Regions from separate parts of the Bradyrhizobium sp. HKCCYLRH1034 genome, predicted to be linked through region 2. Evidence: riboswitches for the same ligand, from Rfam matches in the RefSeq annotation. Region 2 holds a riboswitch; the other holds the start of a gene.
The links. A riboswitch is a leader RNA that binds a small molecule or an ion and turns the genes downstream of it on or off. The one in region 2 is predicted to bind cobalamin.

Region 1 (7,677 bases), on a different contig from region 2:
GATGATGGCCACCGGTCTCGCCGCAACATGGGTCATGCAGGCGCTCGTCGGCGAACCGGTCGCAACCATCATCCTTGGTGTGGCGGCAAGCAGCCTGCTGGCCCAGCGCAGTCTCGACACGCATGTCGCCGCGGTTGCAGAGGGACTGGGGCAGGAGGGGCTCGAGGGCGGCCGCAGAGCCGTCTCGATGATCGTCGGCCGCGATCCCGATCGGCTGGATGAAGCCGGCGTTGCGCGGGCCGCGGTCGAGAGCCTGGCAGAAAACTTCTCCGATGGCGTCGTCGCGCCCGTGTTCTGGCTCGTCGTCGGCGGGCTGCCGGGCATCCTGATCTACAAGGCTCTCAACACCGCCGACAGCATGATCGGTCATCTCTCGGACCGTCACCGCGCGTTCGGCTGGGCGGCGGCGCGGCTCGACGATCTCGTCAACCTGCCGGCCTCGCGCCTGTCCGCGCTGTGGATCGCAGCCGCCGCGGCCTGCATCCCGAGCGCCTCGGCTTCGGCCGCGGTGCGAGCCGTTGCACGCGATGCGTCGAAGCACCGTTCGCCCAACGCCGGCTGGCCCGAAGCGGCGATGGCCGGTGCGCTCGGACTGCGCTTGGCGGGGCCGCGCGTCTATCACGGTCATCTCGTCACCGATGCCTGGATGGGCGACGGGCGCGCCGATCTCGACGCGTCCGACATCCGGCAGGCCTTGCGGCTGTATCGGCTGGCCTGTCTGGTTCAGGCCCTGGTCGTCGCAGGACTCGTCCTGGTCAGGATCCTGTAGCCGCCACGGGCGGCGCGGGCTTGCTCGCCAATGCCAGGATACGGTCAACGTCGACGTAGCGCTCGAGATGCGCCGCGAGTGCATCCAACGTCGTGTCCACATCGATCTCATAGGAGAGGCCGCTGGTCGTCGCGCCGAGGCCGCGCAGCCAATGGCTGCGCAGGCCGTCGTCGGCGAACAGGCCATGCACGTAGCAGCCGGCTACCAGGCCATCAGGCGCGATGGCGCCATCGCGCCGGCCATCGGAGAAGGTCAGGAAGGGGCGCTGTGTCGCCCGTCCCTCCGTGCGGCCGATGTGCATCTCGTAGCCGCGGAACGAGAGCTTATCGTGCGTCAGCGTGCCCTGGACCTCGCGTAACGCCTTGTCATCGGTCAGGGTCGTTTCGACGTCGAGCAGGCCAAGTCCCGCGACGGAACCAGCTGCACCCTCGTGCCCATCGGGATCGCTGATCACGCGCCCCAGCATCTGATAGCCGCCGCAGATGCCGAGCACGCGACCGCCGCGGCGAAGATGCGCGATAAGATCGATGTCCCAGCCGGCGCCACGCAGGGCGGCGAGATCGGCGATCGTCGCCTTCGAGCCCGGCAGGATCACCATCGATGCGTCGCCGGGGATCGGCGTGCCTGGCCGCAAGAACTGCAGATCGATTCCATCTTCCAGCCGCAACGGATCGAACTCGTCGAAATTGGAAATGCGCGGGTAGGCGAGGATGACGACCTTCGGCCGTTGTCCTCCCGATGATCCGCGTTCAGCCAGGCCAAGCGCGTCCTCCGCTGGCAGGCGGCGCGCATCCGAAAAATGCGGAATGAGCCCGAGCGATGTCCACCCCGTCCGCTGCGCGATCTCGTTCATGCCCGACGCAAACAAGGCGGGGTCGCCGCGAAACTTGTTGACGAGGAAACCTGCCACGCGCGCGGCATCGTCGGGCGCGATCACCGTCTTGGTGCCGACCAGGCTCGCAATCACGCCGCCTCGATCGATGTCGCCGATCAGCACCACCGGAATCTGCGTCGCCTGCGCGAAACCCATGTTGGCGATGTCGCCGCCGCGCAGGTTGATCTCGGAGGCGGAGCCTGCGCCTTCGACCAGCAAGATGTCGGCATCCGCCGCGAGTTGATGGAAGCTGTCGAGCACGGCCGCCATCAGTTGCGGCTTCATCGCCTGATAGGCGGACGCCTTGGCGGTGCCGATGACGCGGCCCTGCACCACGACCTGCGACCCGATCTCGCTTTGTGGCTTCAGCAGCACCGGGTTCATGTGCACCGTCATCGGCCGCCGCGCCGCGCGCGCCTGCAGCGCCTGGGCACGGCCGATCTCGCCGCCATCAGCGGTGACGGCGGCGTTGTTCGACATGTTCTGCGGCTTGAACGGCGCCACCTTGAGGCCGCGCAATGTCAGCGCGCGCGCGAGCCCCGCGACGATCAGCGATTTGCCGACGTCGGAGCCGGTGCCCTGGAACATGATGGCCCGCGCGCTCATGAGCTCAGTACTCGATGCCTTCCTGCGCCCTCACGCCGGCCGCGAAATGATGCTTCACGAGGTTCATCTCGGTGACGAGATCGGCGGCCTCGATCAGCTCCGGCTTGGCGTTGCGCCCGGTGACGACGACGTGCAGATCGGGACGGCGCCCTGCGAGCGTGGCGACGACGTCTGCGATATCAAGGTGATCGTAGCGCAGCGCGATGTTGAGCTCATCGAGGACGAGCAGCCGGATCGACGGATCCGCCATCAGCTCCTTAGCCTTCGCCCAGGCGCGCTCGGCCGCGGCGACGTCGCGCGCACGATCCTGCGTCTCCCACGTAAAGCCTTCCCCGAGCGTGTGCCACGACACCTGATCGCCGAACTTCTCGATCGCCTTGCGCTCGCCGGTTTCCCACGCGCCTTTGCCGAACTGCACGACGCCGATGCGAAAGCCGCGGCCGAGTGCGCGCAGCATCAGGCCCCACGCCGCCGTCGATTTTCCCTTGCCCTTGCCGGTGTGAACGATCAGCAGGCCCTTCTCCACGGTTTTGGAGGCGACCTCGGCATCCTGCACCGCCTTGCGGTTCTCCATCTTCGCCTTGTGGCGTGAATCGTCGGCGCTTCCGGTCATCGGCATTGTCTCCTCGTCACTTCAACGTCAGCGGCAGTCCCGCCGCCATCAGGATCACGCGATCCGCTAAGGCCGCGATGTCCTGGTTCAGTCGCCCCTGGGCGTCGCGAAAGGCGCGCGCGAGCGCGTTGTCCGGCACGATGCCCAGTCCGACTTCGTTGGACACGGCCACGATCGGGCCATGCGAGTTCCTGAGCGCGTCGATCAGCTCGGCTGATCTTGCCGCCACGTTCATGTCGGCGAGCATCACGTTGCTGAGCCAGAGCGTCAGGCAATCGATCAGCATCGGTACGCCCGATTCTCCACTTGACCGGACGAGGCCCGCGAGATCATGCGCCGTCTCCAGCGTCTGCCATCCCTCGGCGCGGCGCGCCTTGTGCTGGGCGATCCGGTCGGTCATTTCGGCGTCGAAGGCCTGCGCGGTCGCAACATAGGTCCAAGGCGGCGGAAGGGCGGTGACGAGGGCCTCGGCATGGCGGCTCTTGCCCGAGCGCGCACCGCCGAGCACCAGCGTCAGGCGCGGCAGGGCGGGATGCGGCGGGGCGGGGACCATGGGGACGATTCCGATTGACGGGCTTTGGTGCGACCCGTATCTAACAGATGACGGTTCTCCGAAAGGAGAGATTTAGGGAACACGGTGCGGGTTCTTGACCCAAGGCCGTGGCTGCCCCCGCAACTGTAATCGGCGAGTGTGAGGCCAAGACACCACTGGGAAACCGGGAAGGTGGCTTCATGCGGTGACCCGAGAGCCAGGAGACCTGCCGTCGATATTGCTGTTGGCCGACCCGTCGCGCGGGGAGTCGCGATGCTGGTTCTGATCCCGCCGGGATGGGCGGGGTGCCGTCGGATGCAGCGCATCGTCCGGTCCTCTGGGGAGCCGGCAAGCGACGGAGACGGCCATGAAGTTGACCCGCACCACGACCTTTGCAGCCGCGAGCCTGATGCTGCTCGCCACCGATCCCGCCTTCGCGCATCACATGATGGGGGGCAAGCTGCCGCAGACGTTTGCACAGGGGATGCTGTCCGGCCTCGGCCATCCTGTCATCGGAATCGACCATCTGGCGGCGATCGTGGGCGCGGGCATCGTTGCAGCGCTTCTGGGCCGCGGCTTCGCGCCGGTGCTCGCCTTCGCCACCGCGATGATCGCGGGCGTCGGCCTTCATGTGGCCAAGGCCAACATCCCGGCTGCCGAGCTGCTGGTCGGCCTGACCACCGTCGTGGTTGGGCTGGTGGTGGTGATGCGTGGCCGTTTCGGTGTGCTGCCCGTCGCCGGCCTGTTCGCCGTGACCGGCCTCGTCCATGGATATGCGCTGGGTGAATCGATCGTCGGGGCCGAGAACACCCCGCTCGGGGCCTATCTCGTCGGTCTGCTCGTGATCCAGACCATCATCGCCGCCGGCGCGTTCCTTGGCACCAGGCTGCTGTCGGCGAAGGCCAAAGCGGCTGCGCCGCTGGCGCTGCGGCTCGCGGGCGCTGCCATCGTGCTGGTGGGTGGGGTCGCCGCGGCGACGGCGGCCGGCGTGATCGGCTGATTGATGACCGCATCAGAGACTGATGAGACGACGCTGTTCGTCTGCGTCACTTGCCGTTCGCAGGCGACGGAACCTACGCCGCCTGATCAGCCGCGGGCCGGAGCCCGTTTGCTCGCCGCGATCGAGACGTTGCCGACCGCGCAGCGCGCCGGTGTCACCGTTGTCGGTGTCGAGTGTCTGTCGAACTGCAATCGTGCGTGCACGGTTGCGGTGACGGCGCCGGGCAAATGGACCTATGTGCTCGGCGCCCTCGATCCCGATCTGCATGCGCGGGATGTGCTGACATTTGCGCAACTGCATCAGCGCCATGACGCCGGCCTGCCGGCCTGGCGCGAGCGTCCCGAATACATTCGCAAGAACACCGTCGCGCGCGTGCCTGCGCTGTCAGCGCCACGCTGAAAACGAGAGATCGTATCGCCATGACGAAGTCGTTCGCCAAGACGCCTTGCACCATCGTCACCGGTTTCCTCGGCGCCGGCAAGACCACGCTGGTGCGCAACCTGATCGAGACCGCGAACGGTCGCCGGCTCGCCATCATCGTCAACGAGTTCGGCGATGTCGGCATCGACGGCGACATCCTGAAGGGTTGCGGCGTGCCGGATTGTCCGGAGGATCGCATCGTCGAGCTGTCGAACGGCTGCCTGTGCTGCACCGTTGCCGATGATTTCGTCCCCGCGCTCAGGAGCCTGCTGGATCAGAAGGAGCCGCCTGAGCATATCGTGATCGAGACCTCGGGGCTGGCGCTGCCGAAGCCGCTGGTGCAGGCCTTCAACTGGCCCGAGATCGCGACGCGCGTCACCGTCGACGGCGTCGTTGCGGTCGTCGATGGTCCGGCGGTGGTCGCGGGACGCTTCGCCGACGATCCCGAAGCGCTCGCCGCGCAGCGCGCCACCGATGCGTCGCTCGATCACGACAATCCGCTGGAGGAGGTCTACGAGGACCAGCTGCTGTGCGCCGATCTCGTCGTGATGAACAAGAGCGACCTGATGAGCGAGGAGCAGCGCAAGGACGTCGCCGCCGAGATCGCGGCGAAGGTGCAGCGTGCCGTCAAGGTGATCGCGACGGAGCACGGCAGGCTGTCGGCTTCGGTGCTGCTCGGGCTCGGTGCCGCCGCGGAGGACGATCTCGCGGCCCGGCCGTCGCATCACGACAACGAGGCCGAGCACGATCACGACGATTTCGAGAGTTTCGTGCTTGACGTTCCGGCGCAGGCTTCGCCCGATGCGCTCGTCGACCGCATCGCGGCCGCCGTCGACGCACATGATGTGTTGCGGGTGAAAGGGTTCGTGGAAGTCGCCGGCAAGCCGCTGCGCCTCCTGGTGCAGGCCGTTGGCAGCCGCATCCAGCATCAGTTCGAGCGCCCGTGGCGCTCGGGCGAATCGCGGCAGGGGCGGCTGGTGATCATCGGCGAGCGCGGCCTCGATGCCGCTGCCATCCAGAGCCTGATCACAGGATAGTCACCGATGCACCTGCTGGCGACAACGGGCGCGGATCTCGACGACCTCGAACAGGCCGTGGATCTTGCACAGTCGCCGGCCGAGATCGTCGTGCTGTCGTTCTCGGACACCGACCTGTCGGCGCTGGCCGAAGCCTGGACCGCGTCGTCGGATGAGCTGCCGAGCCTGCGCCTCGCCAGCTTGAAACGGCTGAAGCATCCGATGTCGGTCGATCTCTATGTCGACCGTGTCGTGCTGGGCGCGCGCGCCGTCGTCGTGCGCTGTCTCGGCGGGCTCGACTATTGGCGCTACGGGCTGGAGCGCATCGCATCGCTTTGTCGCAGCCGCCACATCCTGTTCGCGGCACTGCCGGGTGACGATCGCGCCGACGACAGGCTTGCTGAGCTCTCGACCTTGCCGCAGGACGCGACCTCGCGTCTCTACGGTTATCTGCACGAGGGCGGTGTCGGCAATGCGCGCGAGGCCCTGCGCTATCTCGCGACGCTGCTCGGGCGCGACGCGCAGTTTGCCGAACCGATCGCGATCGGTTCGATCGTCGGCTTCAGGCCCGATCGCGGAGCCGTCGGCATCGATGATCTCTGCGGCCATGATGATGCGCGGACGTGCGCGCTGATCGTGTTCTACCGTGCGAGCCTGCTCGCTGCCGATACGGCCGGGATTGCTGAGCTGATGCGGGCGATCGAAGCCAAAGGGCTGGCGGCAGTCGCGGTCGCGGTGACCAGCCTGAAGGATCCCAATATTGGGGATGCACTGGCGCGACTCGTCCAGCGCCGGCGTCCTGCGATCATTTTGAACGCCACCGCGTTCTCGGCGCTGCGCGACGACGGCACCACGGTGCTCGACGTGGCCGATGCACCAGTTCTGCAAATCATCCAGGCGCAGAGCACGGAAGAGGCCTGGGCCTCGTCGGTGCGCGGACTGTCGCCGACGGACCTTGCGATGAATGTCGTGCTACCGGAGCTCGACGGCCGGCTGTTGGCGCGCCCGATTGCGTTCAAGGGCGAGGCGCCGGCGGATGAGCGTCTGCAGTTCAGCGCGATGCGCTATGTGCCTCAACAGGACCGCATTGCTTACGTCGCGCAACTGGCGGCGCGATGGGCGCAATTGCGGGGGCTGCCGGCCAGCGAGCGGCGCGTGGCGCTGATGCTCTCCGATTATCCGTCGCGCGGCGGGCGTCGCGGCTACGCCGTCGGTCTCGACACCAGCGCAAGCGCAGCCGCCATTGCGCGGTTGTTGGCGGAGGCGGGGTACGATATCGGCCGTGTAGCGCCGACCGCGGACGATATCGAAACGCTGCTGCGGGACGAGGCAGATCAGCTCGTGGTGCCGCTCGCGGCCTATCGGTGTGCTCTGGCGCCGTTGCCGGACGATCTGCAGCGTGCGCTACATGACATCTGGGGAGAGGCGGAAGCGGACCCGGCGTTCCGGGATGGCGCCTTCCATTTTCCGGTGCTGCGTGCGGGAAAACTCCTGATCTTGTTGCAACCGGATCGTGGCAGTCGCGCCGATCGCAAGTCCGGTTATCACGACACCAGCGTGCCGCCGCGGCACGCCTATGTCGCGCTCTATGCATATCTGCGAGAGGCCGAGCGGATCGATGCGCTGATTCATCTCGGTGCGCATGGCACGCTGGAATGGCTGCCGGGCAAGGCGCTGGCGCTGTCAAATGCGTGCTGGCCCGAGGCCGTACTGGGCCCGCTGCCGGTGATCTACCCCTTCATCGTCAACAATCCCGGCGAAGCGATGCAGGCCAAGCGGCGGTTGTCGGCACTGACGCTCGGGCATCTGACGCCGCCGCTGTCGCAGGCCGGTCTGCACGGATCCCT
Region 2 (7,677 bases):
TTCCGGTCCCGGCCCTCTCGCCTGCGCCGACCCAGCCGGAAACGGCATGTGCGGCATGACGACCCCCGCCGGCACCATCCTGCTGGTCGACGACCATGCCGTGGTCCGCGAGGGCTACAGGTCGATGCTGCAGAAGCAGCCGGGGCTGCGCGTGGTCGCCGAAGCCGCCGATGGCGCCGAAGCCTACCGGCTGTTCAAGGAGGTCAGGCCCGATCTCGTCATCATGGACCTGACCATGCCGGGCGTCGGCGGCATCGAGGGCATCCGCCGCATCCGGCAATGGGATCGCGGCGCGCGCATCCTCGTCTTCACCATGCATGAGAATGCCGGCTTCGCGGTGCAGGCGATCCGCGCCGGCGCCCGCGGCTATGTCACCAAGAGCAGCCCGCCGGAGACGCTCGTGCGCGCCGTCATGGACGTGCTCGCAGGCCGCATCGCGATCAGCCCCGACATCGATCACGAGCTCGCGCTCAGCCGCCTCGCCGGCGAGCGCGCGGCCGCCGACGTCCTGTCCGCGCGCGAGTTCGAGGTGATGCAGATGCTGCTCGCCGAACGCACCACCGACGAGATCGCGTCAGCGTTGCATCTCAGCCCGAAGACGGTCGCCAACCTGCACTCGCTGATCAAGGACAAGCTCGGCGTGGCCAGCGACATCGAGCTGGTGCGGCTGGCGCTGCGGCAGGGCCTGCTGACCTGAGCCCGCAGGGCTTACATCCCCGCAAGGATTGTCAGGAGTCGCCAGCGTTGCCCTGCGGCGTCGCTGCCGCTTCCGGCGCCGTGACCGGATCGTCGATCAGGTGAAATGCGCGCCCGAGCCGGCGCTGCACGCTCATCACGGCGCGGTCGACGTCGCTGATCAGGCTGTCGCCGAGAACGACGTGCGGGATCTCCCAGTTGCGGCCGCTGCGCACGTCGAGCGCATGAACGGCCGGCACACGTGCCGTCTCGCAGCCCGGCTGCGCGCGAAGTTCCTCCTCGACCAGGCGGGTCAGCTCCGCCTGGGTCTTGCCGATGGTCGTCATCGCCGGCATCAGGGCCTGATCGCGGGCATCAGGCCGAGCCGCTTGGCGATCATGCGATCGACGGTCCGTTTCGGAAGCACCCGCACGATCCATTGCCTCATGGCATCGGGCGCGATCTCGTAGCGCACCTTGGGCGCCGGCAAGGTCAAGGCGTCGGCCACCCGCGCGGCGATGGTCTCGGCCGGCAGCCCGGACTGGCCGAGATGCAGCATGAAGGCGCGGATCTTCTGCAGCGCCGGGAAGAACGGCGAGGCCTGATACGGCGACAGGTCGACTTCGTCGGCCTTGGCCCAGATCGGCGTCTTCACCGCGCCCGGCGCGATGACGATGACGTCGATCCCGAACAGCATCAGCTCACGGCGCAGGCTCTCGGACAGCCCTTCGACCGCATGCTTGGAGGTCGAATAGGGCGCCATCAGCGGGTTGCCGTTGCGGCCCGCGACTGAGCCGATCATCACGATCCGGCCGCGCTCTCCCGTCATGGCTGGATCGGCCCCGAGCAGCGGCGCGAACGCCTGGGTCGCGATGACCGGGCCGATGACGTTGACCTCCATCTGATGGCGGAACTGCGCGATCGGCAGCTCCGTCACGGGACCGGCGACGGCGATACCGGCATTGTTGACGAGACCGGCGAGCGTCTCGCCCTTGAGCGCCGCTCGCACCTCGCCGGCGGCAGCCTTCACCGCCGCCTCGTCGGTCACGTCGAACAGCAGCGGCATGAAGTTGGCGCCGAGCTCGCCGCGCAGACGGTCTGCGTCGGCCTGCTTGCGAACGCTGCCGAACACGCGAAAGCCGCGCGCGAGCAGGAGCTTCGAACAGGCGAACCCGATGCCGGTGGATGCGCCGGTGATGACGACGGATTTCATGGTGACCTCAACGATTTGCGCGGCGATTATCGCACGAGATGCGGCAGGATGCTGGCGCTGATTTTTCGCGCGAGGTCATCGCCCGCCGAACCTGCCCCGGAACATCGGGTGACGCCACGCATCGCACGGCGCGTCGGCAAAATGGCCGCGGCAAGAATGGGATTTAAGTTTCAAGGCTTGGGAGGATGACAGCTGACGTGAGATCTAGGGCAGCGAGCAAGTTGGATGAAGGAAGGTTTGTGACCTTATGAGATCATTAACCTTTCCGCTTCGCTGGCCTGTCGTTGCCGTGTCTGCGGGGAGGTGTTCGCACCTCATTCCATCGCCTGTCCGGCGAATCTCCGGAAGACCGGGCTCCAGCCCGTCATCCCCCCTATATGTATCGTCTTAATTTTCCGTATCCGTGTTTCTCCGGAGTACTACGCCTTCGGCCCCTAACGCATTGTTATCGCCCGTGCCGAAAACTGCTCCGGCCGAAAGCCTTGCAGCGGATCACAATCGCGTTGCTGTCGCTCCGGCAATCCGGGACAAACGAGCGCGATCGTGTCACAGCCAGAACAGCTTCCGCCTTCAGAAGACTCCATCATCACCGAACTCGAAGAGGCCGTCCGCAGCGGCACCTCGGCGAAGCGCGTCAACACGCTGCGCCAAGTCACCAACCTGTTCCTGCATGACGGCGAACGCCTCAGCGAGGACCAGATCAAGGTATTCGACAACGTGCTGTGCATGCTGGTCTCGCGGGTCGAGACCCGCGCGCGGGCCGAGCTCAGCAAGCATCTCGCGCCGGTCGACTACGCGCCCGTCGAATTGATCCAGCAGCTCGCCCGCGACGACGAAATCTCGGTGGCCGAGAACGTGCTGATGCACTCGAGCCGGCTCACCGAGCGTACGTTGGTGGAGGTCGCGGCGACCAAGGGCCAGGATCACCTGATGGCGATCTCCAGCCGTCCGCATCTGACCGAGGCGGTGACCGACATCATCGTCGACCGCGGCGAGCGCCGGGTGATCCGCAAGCTCGCCAACAACCAGACCGCGCGCTTCTCCGAGTCCGGCTATTCCGGGATGATGGCGCATGCCGAGGACGACGACGAATTGTCCGAGATCATCGGGCTGCGCGTCGACCTGCCCACCAAGCACCTGCGCGACCTCCTGCGCCGCGCGACCGAAGCCGTGCGCGCCAGGCTGATGGCCTCGGCGCCGCCGGCGTTGCAACAGGAGATCAAGAAGATCCTCAAGGCGATCGCCGACGTTGCGCGCAGCGACGGCGGCCTGGTCGGGCGCGACTTCACGCTGGCCGAAGAGGCCGTCAAGCGCATGAAGGGGCTGAACGAGCTCAACGATGCCGCCATCGCCTTCTTCGCCGAAACCCGCCGCTTCGGCGAGGTTTCCGCCGCACTCGGCCTGCTCAACAACGTCCCGACCGAGATGATGGCCAAGGTGCTCGAAGGCCCGCGCACCGACATCGTGCTGATCCCTTGCCGTGCCGCCGGGCTGGCCTGGTCGGTGGTGGCGAAAATCCTGACCCACCGGCCGATCAAGCACGCCATCGACAGCGACACGCTCAAGCTCGCGGAACGCGACTACGGCCGCCTGTCGCTCGACACCGCCCAGCGCACGCTGCGATTCTGGATGGTGCACAACAAGGTCGAGAAGTGAGCGGGTGCTCACAAGGCGCAATCCTCATCAGCAACGACTCGCACTCCGCTGTCGTCCCTGCGAACGCAGGGACCCATACCGCGTGATGTGAATTGGCGGAAAATGTCTTGATCGTCGTCCTTCGCCACACGACCGCCGGTGGCTATGGGTCCCTGCGTTCGCACGGACGACAGCTATGGTTGTCGCAGGCGGCCGGGCATCACCGAGCCGACCGGCCAGCGTTATCGCCAGGAGATCGCCGGGCGCCGGATTGACTTTGGTGCGTCCGCACTCCTACGGTGATCGCGACGGTGCCCCTCGACCGGGGCTCAAAAGGGAATGCGGTGCCGGATGCGTCTCGCAAGGGACGTGACCGAAGGCCGCAGCTGCCCCCGCAACTGTAAGCGGCGAATCTCGCGTCAAAGGCCACTGGGAAATCTCGGTCCCGGGAAGGCGACGTGGAGGTGACGACCCGCGAGCCAGGAGACCTGCCGTCAGCCGTGGTCACACGCGAGGATGCCGGTCGGGGCGTTATTGGCATCGTTTTCAGGCAGGCCTGCAAAGGGCTGCATGAGACCTCGTTCGCGGTGACGTGCCACTGACGTCATGCCGAGGTTCCTCGTGTCCCCCGTTCCCCATGCCAGGCGCAGTCGCGCCCTTCTGTCGTCGTTCTGCGTCCTCTCGTCATTCGCCCTGCTCGGCCCCTCGCCCACAGCAGCGCAGCAATCCGCCTCCCCCGACCTTCTGCCCCCGGTTGAGGTCGACCCGCCGCGCGAGCCGATCGCTCAAAAACCAGCCATCCCCCGCAGAACCGGCAACGCCCCGCATCAGCAGGTGCCGGCGGCAAAGCCGGCCGCGCCAGCCGGAACCCCCGTCGCCGTCAGCCCGACCGGCGTCGTCACGCCAGTGGCCCACGTCGCGAATGCGATCACCGTGGTGACCGACAAGGACATCGCCGCGCAGCAGGCCCGCACCGTGCCGGACATCCTGAGCACGATCCCCGGATTGAACGTGGTGCAGGCCGGCGGCCCGGGCGGCCAGACCAACGTCTTCATGCGCGGCACCAACGCCAATCACACCAAGCTCTTCATCGACGGCATCGACGTCGGCGATGTCACCAACGGCAATGGCGCGTTCGATTTCGCGCATCTGCTCGCCGCCGACATCCAGCAGTTCGAGGTGCTGCGCGGGCCGCAGAGCGGGCTCTACGGCTCGGATGCGATCGGCGGGGTGATCTCGGTGATCACGCGCAAGGGCGAGGGCCCGGCGCGCGCGACCGCCTCGGTCGAGAGCGGCTCGTTCAAGACCTTCAACCAGTCAGCCGGCGTCAGCGGCTCACAAAACAATGTCAACTACGCGATCAATGTCGCGCATCTGCACGCCGGCGACGTTCCGGTGACCCCGTGGCAGCTGCTGCCTGCGGGGCAGAAGGCCATCGGCAATGCCTACGACAACGTCACCGCCTCGGCCAAGCTGGGCGTCGACCTCAACGAGGCCTGGACGCTGAACTCGGTGGTTCGATACACCGACGCGACGCTGCTGTTCACCGGCGACAGCGGCTTTCCGAGCTTTCCCGACGCGGCCCAGAGCAACCACGCCGTCCACCAGCTTGCGACACGCCAGGAAGCCGTGTGGTCGCTGCTCGGCGGCCGCATCCGGAACTACTTCGGCGTCAACTATGTGAACGACCGGTCGTCCGACCTGACGGCTGGCAATCCGGTGGCAGCGGTCGCGACCGGCGAGCGCATCAAGTATGACTGGCACGCGGTGACCGAGCTGGCGCCGCATAACAATCTCGTCGTCGGCCTGGAGCAGCAGACCGAGCGGCTGAAGACCGCCGACCTCTCGGCCGAGAATGGCAGCAAGGCCGGCTTCGTCGAGTTGCAGACCGAGTTCGCGAAGCGCTGGTTCGTGGTGGCGAGCCTGCGCAACGACGTCAACGACCAGTTCGGCGGCCATGGCACCTACCGGATCGCGCCGGCGGTGATCCTGCCGGTGACCGAGACCAAGCTGAAGGCGAGCTACGGCACCGGCTTCAAGGCGCCGACCCTGAGCCAGTTGCACCAGGATTTTCCGGCGTTCAACTTCTTCGCCAATCCCAACCTCCGGCCGGAGCAGAGCACCGGCTACGACGCCGGCTTCGAGCAGCCGCTGTTCGACGATCGTCTCCGCTTCGGCGCGACCTACTTCCACAACAGCATCACCGACTTGATCAATTTCAACGCGACCTTCACCTCCTACGCCAATGTCGGCCTCGCGACCACCGAAGGCACCGAGAGCTTCGTGACCGCTGATCTCACCGACCGGATCTCGCTGCGTGCGGACTACACGTTCACCCGCGCGGTCGATGCGGCCACCGGCCTGCAGCTGTTGCGGCGGCCGAAGGAGAAATGGAGCGCCACCGCGACATGGGGGCCGATCGATGCGCTGACGCTGTCAGCGACGCTGCTGCACATCGGCGACTGGCTCGACGTCAGCCGCGACGGCATGACCACCGGCCTCGTCGCGCCCGGCTATACGGTCGTCAACCTGCGCAGCGACTACGCGCTGTCCGACCAGGTCAAGCTGTTCGGCCGGATCGACAACCTCTTCAACCATCACTACCAGAACCCGACCGGATTCCTCGCGCCGGGCTTCGGCGTGTTCGGCGGCATCCGGGTGGCGAGCTTCGGCGTGCAGTGACGCCGCCGACCAACCTCCCGGCGGCTGACAGAAGCTGCCGAAATGGACTACAATCGCAACAGAAGGAGATGTTCCATGACTCTCGACGTCCTCGCCCGGCCTGGTTCCGAGGCTCGCCTCGCGCCCGTTCCGCAACGGCATGCCGCTGCGTTCTGCTTCGCGCTGCTGACAGGGGCCTGCGCGCTGGCAAGCTTCGTGTTCGCCTGCGCGACGCCGTTTGCGGCCTTCGCCGTGATCGCCGCCGCCATGCTGCCGCTGCGCGCGGCGCTGCCGGTGATGCTCGGCGCCTGGCTGGTCAACCAGGGCATCGGCTTCGGCGCCCTGCACTATCCGGTCGATGCCAACACCCTGGCCTGGGGCGCCATGATCGGCGTCGCGGCGCTCAGCGCCACCGTTGTGGCCCGCATGGCCCTGGCGACCTTGCGCACAGCACCAGCGACGGTTGCGCTTGCTGTCGCGCTCCTCAGTGCCTACGCCGCCTATGAGCTGGTGCTGCTGGCCGCCACGCCGGCACTCGGCGGCGCCGCGAGCTTCGCGCTCCCGATCGTCGCCCGCCTCGGCCTGACCAGCGCCGCCTGGCTCGTCGGCCTCGTCGCCGTCAGCGAGATCGTCCGCCTGCTGACGCCGGTGGCGTCGCGCCGCGCGGCGTCCTGAACGCGCCGGCGGGCCTTCAACGACCCCAAACAGAAACGGCGGGCCTCTGCCCGCCGTTTTCATTTCTCGGTTTCGCCGCAAGACCTCAGTTCTTCGACTTGTCGACCAGCGCGCCCTTCTTGATCCAGGGCATCATGTCGCGCAGGCGGGCGCCGACTTCCTCGATCGGGTGCTGGGCAAGCTTGGCGCGGGTCGCCTTGAACGAGGTCTGGTTGACCTTGTTCTCCAGCATCCAGTCGCGCGCGAAGCGGCCTGACTGGATGTCGTCGAGCACGCGCTTCATCTCGGCCTTGGTCTCCGGCGTGATGATGCGCGGGCCGGTGACGTACTCGCCGTATTCGGCGGTGTTGGAGATCGAGTAGTTCATGTTGGCGATGCCGCCTTCATAGATCAGGTCGACGATCAGCTTGACCTCGTGCAGGCACTCGAAATAGGCCATCTCCGGCGCGTAGCCGGCCTCGGTCAGCGTCTCGTAGCCGGCCTTGATCAGCTCGACCAGGCCGCCGCACAGCACCGCCTGTTCGCCGAACAGGTCGGTCTCGCACTCTTCCTTGAACGTGGTCTCGATGATGCCGGCGCGGCCGCCGCCGATCGCCGAGGCGTAGGACAGGCCGAGGTCATGGGCATTGCCCGAGGAGTCCTTGGCGATCGCGATCAGGCAGGGCACGCCGCCGCCGCGCTGGTACTCCGAGCGGACGGTGTGGCCGGGGCCCTTCGGCGCGATCATCAGCACGTCGAGATCGGCGCGCGGATCGAGCAGGTTGAAGTGGACGTTGAGGCCGTGCGCGAACACCAGCGCGGCGCCCTGCTTCATGTTG

Region 1: another riboswitch for cobalamin. It lies ahead of ACQR0W_RS32175 (HupE/UreJ family protein); the one in region 2 lies ahead of ACQR0W_RS22115 (TonB-dependent receptor plug domain-containing protein).

What each region holds. Positions count from the first base shown of each region.
Region 1 is NZ_JBNPUW010000021.1:17,533-25,209, forward strand. Features, by position in the region: gene cbiB (adenosylcobinamide-phosphate synthase CbiB) at 1-769, shown strand, start outside; gene ACQR0W_RS32160 (cobyric acid synthase) at 756-2,249, opposite strand; gene cobO (cob(I)yrinic acid a,c-diamide adenosyltransferase) at 2,254-2,862, opposite strand; gene cobU (bifunctional adenosylcobinamide kinase/adenosylcobinamide-phosphate guanylyltransferase) at 2,879-3,415, opposite strand; cobalamin riboswitch at 3,450-3,642, shown strand; gene ACQR0W_RS32175 (HupE/UreJ family protein) at 3,762-4,394, shown strand; gene ACQR0W_RS32180 (DUF1636 domain-containing protein) at 4,398-4,793, shown strand; gene cobW (cobalamin biosynthesis protein CobW) at 4,814-5,851, shown strand; gene cobN (cobaltochelatase subunit CobN) at 5,858-7,677, shown strand, end outside.
Region 2 is NZ_JBNPUW010000009.1:120,650-128,326, forward strand. Features, by position in the region: gene ACQR0W_RS22090 (histidine kinase) at 1-59, shown strand, start outside; gene ACQR0W_RS22095 (response regulator transcription factor) at 56-697, shown strand; gene ACQR0W_RS22100 (hypothetical protein) at 729-1,031, opposite strand; gene ACQR0W_RS22105 (SDR family oxidoreductase) at 1,031-1,888, opposite strand; gene ACQR0W_RS22110 (DUF2336 domain-containing protein) at 2,432-3,544, shown strand; cobalamin riboswitch at 3,816-4,033, shown strand; gene ACQR0W_RS22115 (TonB-dependent receptor plug domain-containing protein) at 4,130-6,205, shown strand; gene ACQR0W_RS22120 (hypothetical protein) at 6,281-6,859, shown strand; gene ilvC (ketol-acid reductoisomerase) at 6,945-7,677, opposite strand, start outside.